2 regions of the Microbacterium sulfonylureivorans genome follow, and region 2 is predicted to be linked to the other one. Evidence: predicted binding sites of a transcription regulator. Region 2 holds the regulator's gene; the other holds the start of a gene.
The links. The regulator LexA, encoded in region 2, represses DNA repair genes until DNA is damaged. The targets are predictions, from matches to a motif close to TCGAACANNTGTTCGA.

Region 1 (5,140 bases), on a different contig from region 2:
GCCGATGAACATGCCGAGACGGAACGTGCCGCCGAGGAGCGAGAGCGCGCGTGCTCGGAAGGCGAGCGGCACCCGAGTGGTCATGAACGAGTGACGTGCGAGGCCGAACGCGGCGGCGCAGAACCCGATGAGGAAGATGGCGAGGGCGAACACCCCGAGCGACGGTGCGAGGGCGAGGCCCACCACCGCGCCGAGCGAGAGCAGGCCTGCGATGGCCATGGTGAGACGCTCGCCGATCCGGGCGACGGCCCAGCCCGCGGGGATGTTGCCGCACAGCTGGCCGACGACCAGCGCCGACGCGACGAGCGCGGCGGTCGCGACATCCGCTCCCAGCTGTGCGGCGATGACCGGGATCAGCGGGATGACGGCACCCTCGCCCAGGGCGAAGAGGACGGTCGGGCCGTAGATCATCGGAGCGAACCGCCAGAGCACGTCCCGCGCGGGCACGGGTTCGTGTTCGGGGCGATCGCTCACGGGCATCCACGTTAGTCTGGACTGTCATGCTCGACTTCGATCCCTCCGCCGATATCCAGGCCCTGCGTTCCACGTTCTCCGACATCAAGTCCGTGGTCGACGTCGAGGGACTCACCGCAGAGATCGCGCGGCTGAGCGAGGAGGCCGGCGCACCCGACCTGTGGGACGACGTCGAGAAGGCGCAGAAGGTCACCAGTGCCCTCAGCCACCGTCAGTCCGAGCTCAAGCGCGTCACAGATGTCGAGTCGCGTCTCGACGACCTCGAGGTGCTCGTCGAGCTCGCGAACGAGATGGACGACGAGGACTCGGCCGAAGAGGCGCGTCGCGAGATCGCCGAGCTCGAGGACATCGTCGGCCAGCTCGAGGTGCAGACACTCCTCGACGGCGAGTACGACGACCGGTCGGCCGTCGTGACCATCCGCTCCGGCGCCGGGGGCGACGACGCCACGGACTTCGCCGAGATGCTGCTTCGCATGTACCTGCGCTGGGCCGAGCGCCACAAGTACCCGGTGAAGGTCATGGACACCTCGTACGCCGAGGGCGCCGGGATCAAGTCCGCGACGTTCGAGGTCGACGCGCCGTACGCGTACGGCACGCTCTCGGTCGAGGCGGGCACGCACCGTCTCGCACGCATCAGCCCGTTCGGCTCGGCCGACAAGCGTCAGACGAGCTTCGCCGCCGTCGAGGTCATCCCTGTGATGGAGGAGGCCGTCGAGGTCGACATCCCCGAGGGCGACATCCGCGTCGACGTCTTCCGTTCGTCCGGCCCGGGCGGTCAGTCGGTCAACACGACGGACTCGGCCGTGCGCCTGACGCACCTTCCGACCGGGCTCGTCGTCTCCATGCAGAACGAGAAGTCGCAGATCCAGAACCGCGCCGCGGCCATGCGCGTGCTTCAGACGCGCCTTCTCCTTCTGCAGAAGGAGAAGGAGGCTGCCAAGAAGAAGGAGCTCGCCGGTGTGATCACCGCGAGCTGGGGCGACCAGATGCGGTCGTACTTCCTCTACGGCCAGCAGCTCGTCAAGGACCTCCGCACGGGGCACGAGGTCGGCAACCCGGCCATCGTCTTCGACGGCGACCTCGACGGGTTCATCTCGGCGGGCATCCGGTGGCGCAAGCGCAAGGACGTCGACGACTGACGTCGCAGCCCTGACCTGATGGTCAGGCCTGGTCCAGGTTCTCCTGGATCATCACGGGCGACGCATGGATGCACATGATCCGCAGGCGTCCCTGACCGGTGTTGGTGAAGCCGTGCCACGTGTCGGCGGCGACGACCGCGGTGTCTCCGGCGTGCGCGACCACGGTGTCGTCGCCCATGCGGATGGTCGCCTCTCCTTCGATAACGAGCCACGTCTCGGTATAGGGATGCCGGTGCAGGCCCGGCCCCATGCCGGGGTCGTTGTCGACGTAGAAGAACGAGACGCCCGAGTCGTGCTGCCGGCCCTCGAAGCGCATCGTGCGCGAGGCGCCCACCAGGAGCTCTGATGCGGGGATGGGTGAAGCGGTCATCCCTCCATCGTGACCCGAGACGCGCGCCGGAGTCCAGTGCCCGTCAGCGGATGCCGCGGTCCGCATCGCGGCAGGAAGCGGGAGCGGGCTCAGAACGGTGCGCTCACGAGATCGTCCGACGATCGGAAGACCGGCACTCGCCGCTCCGGCTCCACCCGGTAGCGGCGCCCGGATGGCGACGTCCACTCCAGCGCGCCACCTGAGCCCGCGATCTGCGAGACACGCCAGCCGCCATGGTGCTTGATCGTGTGATGCCCCTTGCAGAGCGGTGCGAGGTTGTCGAGCGAGGTCTCACCGCCGTGCTCCCACGCGAACGTATGGTCGATCTCGCATCGCGCTGCCGGAATGCCGCACCCCGGAGCCATACAGCGGTCGGCCCGCCATCGCACCAGGCGACGCAGCGGGGGCGGTGGTCGGTACTGATCACGCCCGACCGAGAGCACCACGCCCGTCTCGGGGTGGGTGAGGATGCGCATCCAGCCGTCCGCTCCGCCGCACAGCTCGCGGGCACGAGCGGCAGGGATGGGCCCGACGCCCTCGACGACCGCCGGCCCGCACGCCGTCGACGCGTCGACACCTCCGGCAGACCTTCCCGGGCCCCCGGCGTGATCGAGCAGGCTCATGACGGGAACCGTCACCGCAACGGTCGCGCGGATGCCACGCGCTTCGGGCGCCAGCGCGGTCGTCTCACCGTCGACGAGGAGATCGCCGAACACGTCCGCCCGCCGCTGGTCGAGCGTGCGGTCGTCGTCACCGTCTCCGAGGGCCTTCGCGATCGCGGTCAGCCGACCGTGGATCGCCCGTGCCTCGACGGCAGGAAGCAGCGCATGGATCCATGCCATCCCGTCGTCCGCGGGCTCGACGACCACGCGCCGCTGCCCCAGAGCCCGCTCGTGCCGCTCGGCGAGCGTCGCAGAGCGTTCGACGTCGATCAGCGCCCGCAGCGCCCGTCGGAAAGCTCCGATCGCGAGCTCTTCCGCGAGCGCGATGGCACGGTCGGTCACGCGGGCGCGCACCTCGGGTTCGATCGGGTCGAGGGCATCGACGAGGATCTCGGCGTGGCGCTCGGTCATCCGCGCGCGCCCGAGCGACTCGAGCGCGGCGGGGTAGCGATGGACGAGGGATTCGGCCATGGCCACGAGCCCCGCGGCCGCATTCTCGGTGACCCGCAGAGCTGCGGCGAGTTCGAGACGCACCGAGCGCTCGACCACCGCGGCGACCGCGCCGCCGTACATCCGCGCCTCGTCGAGCGCATTGCGGCGCATCGCATGGATGCGGACCAGTCGCTGCGCGGCGAAGACCGACATCATGTCGGCGACCTCGGTGACGAGGCTCACATCGTCGGGCGCGTGGAGAACGTCGGCGAGCCACTCCGCACCCGGGTCGGGCACGGCATCCGGGTCTCGCTCCTGCTCTGCTGCCATACCCAGACATTAGAACATATCTACGACATCGGCGTCGCCCGCCCCGCCCGTGACCCGCCGTGGCCCCGGATGCGCCCCGGCGCGCACGATCGGATGCCCCCCGCCGGGTGTCGCTCTGACCCACCCGGGCCGCCGCGCTTAGGCTCGTTAGGCCATGATCCGGTTCGAGAATGTCACGAAGCGCTACAAGGGCACGTCGAAGCCGGCCCTGAACAACGTCGATTTCGAGGTGCTGCGGGGGGAGTTCGTGTTCCTCGTCGGCGCCTCCGGCTCGGGCAAGTCGTCGTGTCTGCGCATGATCCTGCGGGAGGAGACACCGAGCGACGGCCGTGTGGTCGTGCTCGGCCGCGATCTCCGCACCCTGTCCAACCGCAAGGTGCCGTACTTCCGCCGCCACATCGGCGCGGTCTTCCAGGACTTCCGCCTGCTGCCGACCAAGACGGTCTTCCAGAACGTCGCGTTCACGCTGCAGGTGATCGGGTCGTCGCGCGGATTCATCCAGCAGACGGTCCCCGAGGTGCTCGCCCTCGTCGGGCTCGAGGGCAAGGAGAAGCGGTTCCCGCACGAACTCTCCGGCGGTGAGCAGCAGCGCGTCGCCATCGCGCGCGCATTGGTCAACCGCCCCCAGGTTCTCCTCGCGGACGAGCCGACCGGAAACCTCGACCCCGCGACATCCGTCGACATCATGCAGCTGCTGGCGCGCATCAACGCCGGGGGCACCACGGTCGTCATGGCAACCCATGAAGCCGGCTTCGTCGACCAGATGCAGCGTCGCGTGATCGAGCTCGCCTACGGCGAGATGGTGCGCGACGAGAGGCACGGCGGGTACGGCGACACGTCCGGCCTCCCGAGCCTCGCACCCGAGCAGGAGCGCGGCGCCGCCGCCGTCGCCGCGCTCACCGCGGTGCTCGAGGTGCAGCGCGAAGCGGCCGCAGCAGCCGAAGCCGGTCTCGATCCGACCCTCGCCGACCTCGATGAGGAAGAGGCGGCGGATGCTGCGCCCCCACCGGCACCGACGCCGCACCGTGAGCCCGAAACGGCGGCGAAGCCCTCGACCCTCGAGGAGCGCGCCGTGGAGCCCGAGCCCGCGCCCGAACCGGCCGAGTCCGTGGAGGAAGCGGAGCCGAAGCTTCCCGTCACAAAGGCGCCTGCGGCACCGCAGACGCAGCCGATCCCGGTCGCCGACATCCCCGAGATCGATGTGGCGGAGCTCGGTCTCGCCGACCGTCTCGGGCTCGGCGAGAGCGACCCCGATGACGAAGTGGGGCCCACGTCGTGAGGGTCGGACTCATCCTCTCCGAGGCGTTCACCGGCCTGCGCCGCAACGCCTCGATGGTCATCTCGGTCGTCCTCGTCACGTTCGTGTCGCTCACGTTCGTGGGCGCGGCGATCCTCATGCAGATGCAGATCGCCACGATGAAGGACTTCTGGGTCGACCGCGCCCAGGTCGCGATCTACATGTGCACCGCGATCTCGCAGGCGCCGACCTGCACGGGCGGCGTCGCGACCGAGGAGCAGCTCGCCGCCGTGCAGGAGAAGCTCGACGGGCCGGCGCTGGCTCCCTTGATCCGTGACGTGCGGTTCGAGGACAGCGAAGAGGCGTACCAGAACGTCCTCGACCTGCTCGGCGAGGACTACGCGAGCGTCATCACGCCCGACCAGCTCAACGAGACGTACTGGATCAACCTCGTCGACCAGCGGCAGTCCGACGTGATCCTCGAGGCGTTCCGCGG
Region 2 (5,140 bases):
CCTCGAACGTGTGCCGCACGAGCGACCCCGTGAAGTGCCCGCCGATGAGGTGGTGCTCGAAGCCGGCAGGCTCGCCCTCGTGCACGAGGTAGGGCCGGCCGCTGATGTCGACCACGGCCTGCGCGAGAGCCTCGTCGAGGGGCACCAGCGCGTCGCCGTACCGCGAGATGCCCGACTTGTCTCCCAGCGCCTCGCGGATCGCCTGCCCCAGCACGATGGAGATGTCTTCGACCGTGTGGTGCGCGTCGATGTCGGTGTCGCCCGACGCGCGCACGGTGAGATCGGTCAGCGAGTGCTTCGCGAAGGCCGTGAGCATGTGGTCGAAGAAGGGGACCGTCGTGTCGATGCGGCTGCGTCCGGTGCCGTCGAGGTCGAGCTCGAGCTCGACGGTGGACTCGCTCGTGGAGCGTCGGAGGGAGGCGGTACGCGATGCGGCGCTCATGAGGCCGATTCTATCGACGCGAGGGCGTCGAGGAACGCGGTGGTCTCCTCCTCGGTGCCCGCGGTCACGCGGAGGTGATGCGGGATCCCGACATCGCGGATCAGCACACCGCGGTCGTAGAGCCCGCGCCAGGTGGCCGCCGGATCGTCGACGCCGCCGAAGAGCACGAAGTTGGTCCACGACTCGTGGGGCGTGAAGCCGAGCGCCTCGACCGTCGCCGAGATGCGGTCGCGCTGCGCGACGATCTCGTCGACCATGCGCAGCATCGTCGGAGCGTGACGAAGGGCAGCGGATGCCGCGGCCTGCGTCAGGGCACTCAGGTGGTACGGCAGTCGTACCAGCCGGAGGGCGTCGACGAGGGCGGGGTCGGCCGCGAGATAGCCGACGCGCGCGCCCGCGAACGCGAACGCCTTGCTCATCGTCCGCGACACCACGAGGCGCTCGCGCCCGGGGAGCAGCGTGAGGGCGGAGCGCTCGTCGCGCGGAGCGAACTCGAAGTACGCCTCGTCGACGACGACGATCCCGTCGGTCGCGTCATAGGCGGCCTCGATCACGTCGAGGCCGAGCGGCGTGCCCGTCGGGTTGTTGGGCGCGCACAGGAAGACGACGTCGGGTGAGGCATCCGCGATCTGGGATGCCGCGTCCGCCGCATCGACGGTGTAGTCGGCCGCGCGCGAGCCGGCCACCCACCCGGCCCCGGTCGCCCGGGTGAGCAGCGGGTACATCGAATAGGTCGGCCCGAAGCCGAACGCGGTGCGCCCCGGCCCGGCGAACGCCTGCAGGACGTGCTGGAGCACTTCGTTCGAGCCGTTCGCGGCCCAGATCTGGTCGCGCGTCAGCCCGTGACCGAGGTACTCGGCGAAGCCCTCGCGAAGGGCCGTGAACTCGCGGTCGGGATACCGGTTGACGTCGCGGAGCGCGAGCGCGATCGAGTCCATGATGTCGTCGGCGACGACTTGCGGCACCGGATGCGTGTTCTCGTTGACGTTGAGCGCGACGGGGAGCGGAGCCTGCGGAGCGCCGTACGGCGTCATTCCGCGGAGGTCGTCGCGCAGGGGGAGGTCTTCGAGGCGTGGACTCACCTCTCCCATGGTAGAGGCGCAGCACGGGCGGATCGGCGGTGTGTCGACGCGCGGCGCGAGGCCGACTCAGGGAGCGGTGTGGTACTCCGCCGGGATCGCCAGGCTCTGTCCGGCCTGCAGGGAGACGCTGTCGAGTGCGTTGAGACGCACGAGCGCATCGACCACGTCGCGGGGATCGGCTGCGGGCGCGACCGCCTCCGCGATCGACCACAGCGTGTCGCCCGACGAGACCGTGATCGTCGTGAAGGACTCGATCGGGGCTCCGGCGTCGCGCGACGCGAGTGCGGAGCCGCCCGAGATCATCGCGAAGCAGACGGCCAGCGCGGCGGGCAGCGCGGCGAGGACCGCCAGCACGCGGCGACCGCGCACCGTCAGCCGCAGTCGCGTCGCCGGACGCGCGGCGCTCCGGAAGGATGCGCCCGTCAGTGCGGGTGTCGTGATGCCGATCGCGGTCATGATCTGCTCCTCCTGCTGGGGAGAGATTCGCACCCGCCGCTCGGCCGGGAGTGGGGGATGCGAATCTCTGTACCGAAGTTATCTTCGAACTATGGCGATGTCAAGGGACGTTTCGGGAGACGATCTCTCGAACGCGACACGCGGTCGCGGTGTTCCCCGAGAGCACCGAATCCGGATACGGTTTCGATACGAGAACCCCACCACGGGCCTCCGACATTCGAAGACCGCTGCACTCTCGAGAGCCCGAGCGCAGCGAGACAGGAGCCGGACATGAGCGACGCCACCGGGCGCGACAGGCCGCAGACGCGGCGGCGCAAGAGCCTGAGCGACAAGCAGCTGGCGATCCTCGAGGTCATCCAGCGGTCGATCGCCCGCCATGGCTATCCGCCGAGCATGCGTGAGATCGGCGACGCCGTCGGGCTCAAGTCCCTGTCGAGCGTGACGCACCAGCTCAACCAGCTGGAGCTGAGCGGCTACCTCCGGCGTGACGCCGGCAAGACCCGCGCGATGGAGGTCCTCATCGACCTGCCGGGCACCGCGACCGAGAACCCCGCCGACACGGCGCCCTCCGTCGGCGACGCGGCTCTGGTCCCACTCGTCGGGCGCATCGCCGCCGGCGTTCCGATCACCGCCGAGCAGCAGGTCGAAGAGATCTTCCCGCTCCCCCGTCAGCTCGTCGGCAAGGGCGACCTGTTCATGCTGAAGGTGTCGGGCGAGTCCATGATCGACGCCGCGATCTGCGACGGCGACTGGGTCGTCGTCCGCTCGCAGGCGACCGCCGACAACGGCGAGATCGTGGCCGCGATGCTGGACGGCGAGGCGACGGTGAAGACATTCCGCCAGCGCGACGGCCACACCTGGCTCCTCCCCCGCAACTCCGCGTTCGAGCCGATCCTCGGCGACGAGGCCGTCGTGCTCGGCAAGGTCGTCGCCGTCCTCCGCGCCGTCTGATCACCCCTCGCGGGTGAAACTTCCCGCAACGTCGTCGCCGTCCGCCAGAATGGGCGGCATGAGCGACATCGACACGGCGGACGCCCAGGCGCTCGCAGACCGCGTCCGCGAGCTGGAGTCCGAGAACGCCCGTCTCGCCGCGGAGGCTGCACCCGCACCGCGCTCCCGCCCCGCCGGAGGCCGATGGCGCACGGCCGTGTCCGCCATCTGCATCGTGGTCGCCGCCATCCTCGTGCCGGTCTCCATCGTCAGCGCGTGGGCGCGCGTCCAGCTGGTCGAGGAGGACGCGTTCGTCGCCACCCTCGCACCGCTGGTCGACGACCCCGCCGTCCAGGCGCTCGTCATCGACGAGACGATGGACGCCGTCACCGCGCAGGTCGACTTCCACGAGCTCACGTCTTCCCTGTTCGGGGGGCTGGCCGACATCGACGGCATGCCGCCGCGCGCCGCGCAGGTGCTCCAGATGCTGGAGGCGCCCGCCGCGGACGGCCTCGAGAACCTGGTCCACCAGGCGGTGACGCGCGTCGTCGAGTCGGATGCCTTCTCCGATGTCTGGGCGACCGCCACGCGCGCCGCGCACCGGGCGCTCACGACCGCGGCCACCTCCGACGGCGGCGGCCTCGTCGTCCGCACCGACGACGGTGTCGGCATCCAGCTCGGCGCCATCGTCGAGACCGTCAAGCAGCGCCTCACGGACCGAGGGGTCAGCGCGGCGCAGCTCATCCCCGCGATCGACCACGTCGTCATCATCGGCACGGGAGAGAACCTCGCGCTCATCCGCACCGGATACGCCCTGGCCACGACGCTCGGATGGTGGCTGCCCGTCATCACCCTCGTGCTGTTCGGGCTCGGCATCGCCATCGCACGTCGCCGCAGCGTCGCCGTGCTCGGCACAGGTCTCGGCATCGCGATCGGGGCCGGAGCCCTCGCCGCGACGCTGTCCATCGGCAACACCGCGATGCAGATCGTCGCGACCGACCTCGCGCTCTCGCCGTCCGCGATCGAGGTCATCTACGGTCAGCTGGTCGCCGCCATGGCGCAGACGGCCATCGTCCTCTCGCTGCTCGGCGTCTTCGTCGCCGTGCTCGGCTGGGCGATGGGCGGCTCGTCGCCCGCCCAGGGCGCGCGTGGCGCCGTCCACGGCATGAACTCCGCCGCTCGACGGCAGCTCGCGTCGCGCGGGTTCGACACCGGAGGCTTCGGCGGATGGCTTGCCCGCCACAAGGTGCTCGTGCGCACGATCATCGCCGTGCTCGCCGTCCTGTGGCTGTTCGCGCTGCGCCCGTTGTCCATCGGCGACGTGGTGCTCGTGATCGTGGTCGCGTTCGGCGTCGCCTGGATCCTCGAGCTGCTCCAGCGCCGTGCCGAAGAGCACGTCGTCGTCGAAGCTGTCGTGGACGACGCCGCCGCACCCGTCGAGGTCGTCGAGGAGTCCGAGGTCATCGAGATCGAGCCTGTCAAGGCGACGGATGCCGCGACCGTGGGGGCCGCGGCATCCGACTCGAAGAAGTCCCCGAAGGGCTAGACCGCCGCGCCCACCTTGTCGCGGATCGAACGCGTGGCCTCGATGATGTTGCGGAGGGACTCCACCGTCTCGTCGTAGCCGCGCGTCTTGAGCCCGCAGTCGGGGTTGACCCAGACCTGACGCAGCGGCAGCTCGGTGGCGGCGCGGTCGAGGAGGTCGGCGACCTCGGCGACCGACGGCACGCGCGGCGAGTGGATGTCGTAGACGCCCGGGCCGATGCCGTGGGTGAAGCCCGACGCGGCGATGTCGCCGATGACCTCCCCACGGCTGCGGGCGGCCTCGATCGAGGTGACATCCGCGTCGAGAGCGGCGATCGCATCGATCACGACGTCGAACTCCGAGTAGCAGAGGTGGGTGTGCACCTGTGTCTGCTCGGCGGCGCCGGCCGTCGACAGCCGGAACGAGCCGACCGACCACTCGAGGTACGCCGGCTGGTCCGCCTTCTTCAGCGGCAGGAGCTCTCGCAGAGCGGGCTCGTCCACCTGGATCACGCCGATGCCGGCGGCCTCGAGGTCGGCGATCTCGTCGCGCAGCGCCAGGGCGACCTGGTTCGCTGTGTCGGCGAGGGGCTGGTCGTCGCGCACGAACGACCAGGCGAGGATCGTCACCGGTCCCGTGAGCATGCCCTTCATGGGCTTCTCGGTGAGAGACTGCGCGAACGTCGACCAGGCGACCGTGATCGGC

Region 1: the regulator LexA is predicted to act here: its motif matches at 3,418-3,433, upstream of EER34_RS09830 (HNH endonuclease signature motif containing protein).

The regions. Positions count from the first base shown of each region.
Region 1 is NZ_RJAD01000002.1:81,150-86,289, forward strand. Features, by position in the region: gene EER34_RS09815 (MFS transporter) at 1-480, opposite strand, end outside; gene prfB (peptide chain release factor 2) at 501-1,613, shown strand; gene EER34_RS09825 (cupin domain-containing protein) at 1,636-1,983, opposite strand; gene EER34_RS09830 (HNH endonuclease signature motif containing protein) at 2,073-3,407, opposite strand; gene ftsE (cell division ATP-binding protein FtsE) at 3,562-4,686, shown strand; gene ftsX (permease-like cell division protein FtsX) at 4,683-5,140, shown strand, end outside.
Region 2 is NZ_RJAD01000001.1:32,432-37,571, forward strand. Features, by position in the region: gene hisB (imidazoleglycerol-phosphate dehydratase HisB) at 1-442, opposite strand, end outside; gene EER34_RS00175 (histidinol-phosphate transaminase) at 439-1,533, opposite strand; gene EER34_RS00180 (LysM peptidoglycan-binding domain-containing protein) at 1,591-1,980, opposite strand; gene lexA (transcriptional repressor LexA) at 2,251-2,931, shown strand; gene EER34_RS00190 (hypothetical protein) at 2,990-4,456, shown strand; gene metE (5-methyltetrahydropteroyltriglutamate--homocysteine S-methyltransferase) at 4,453-5,140, opposite strand, start outside.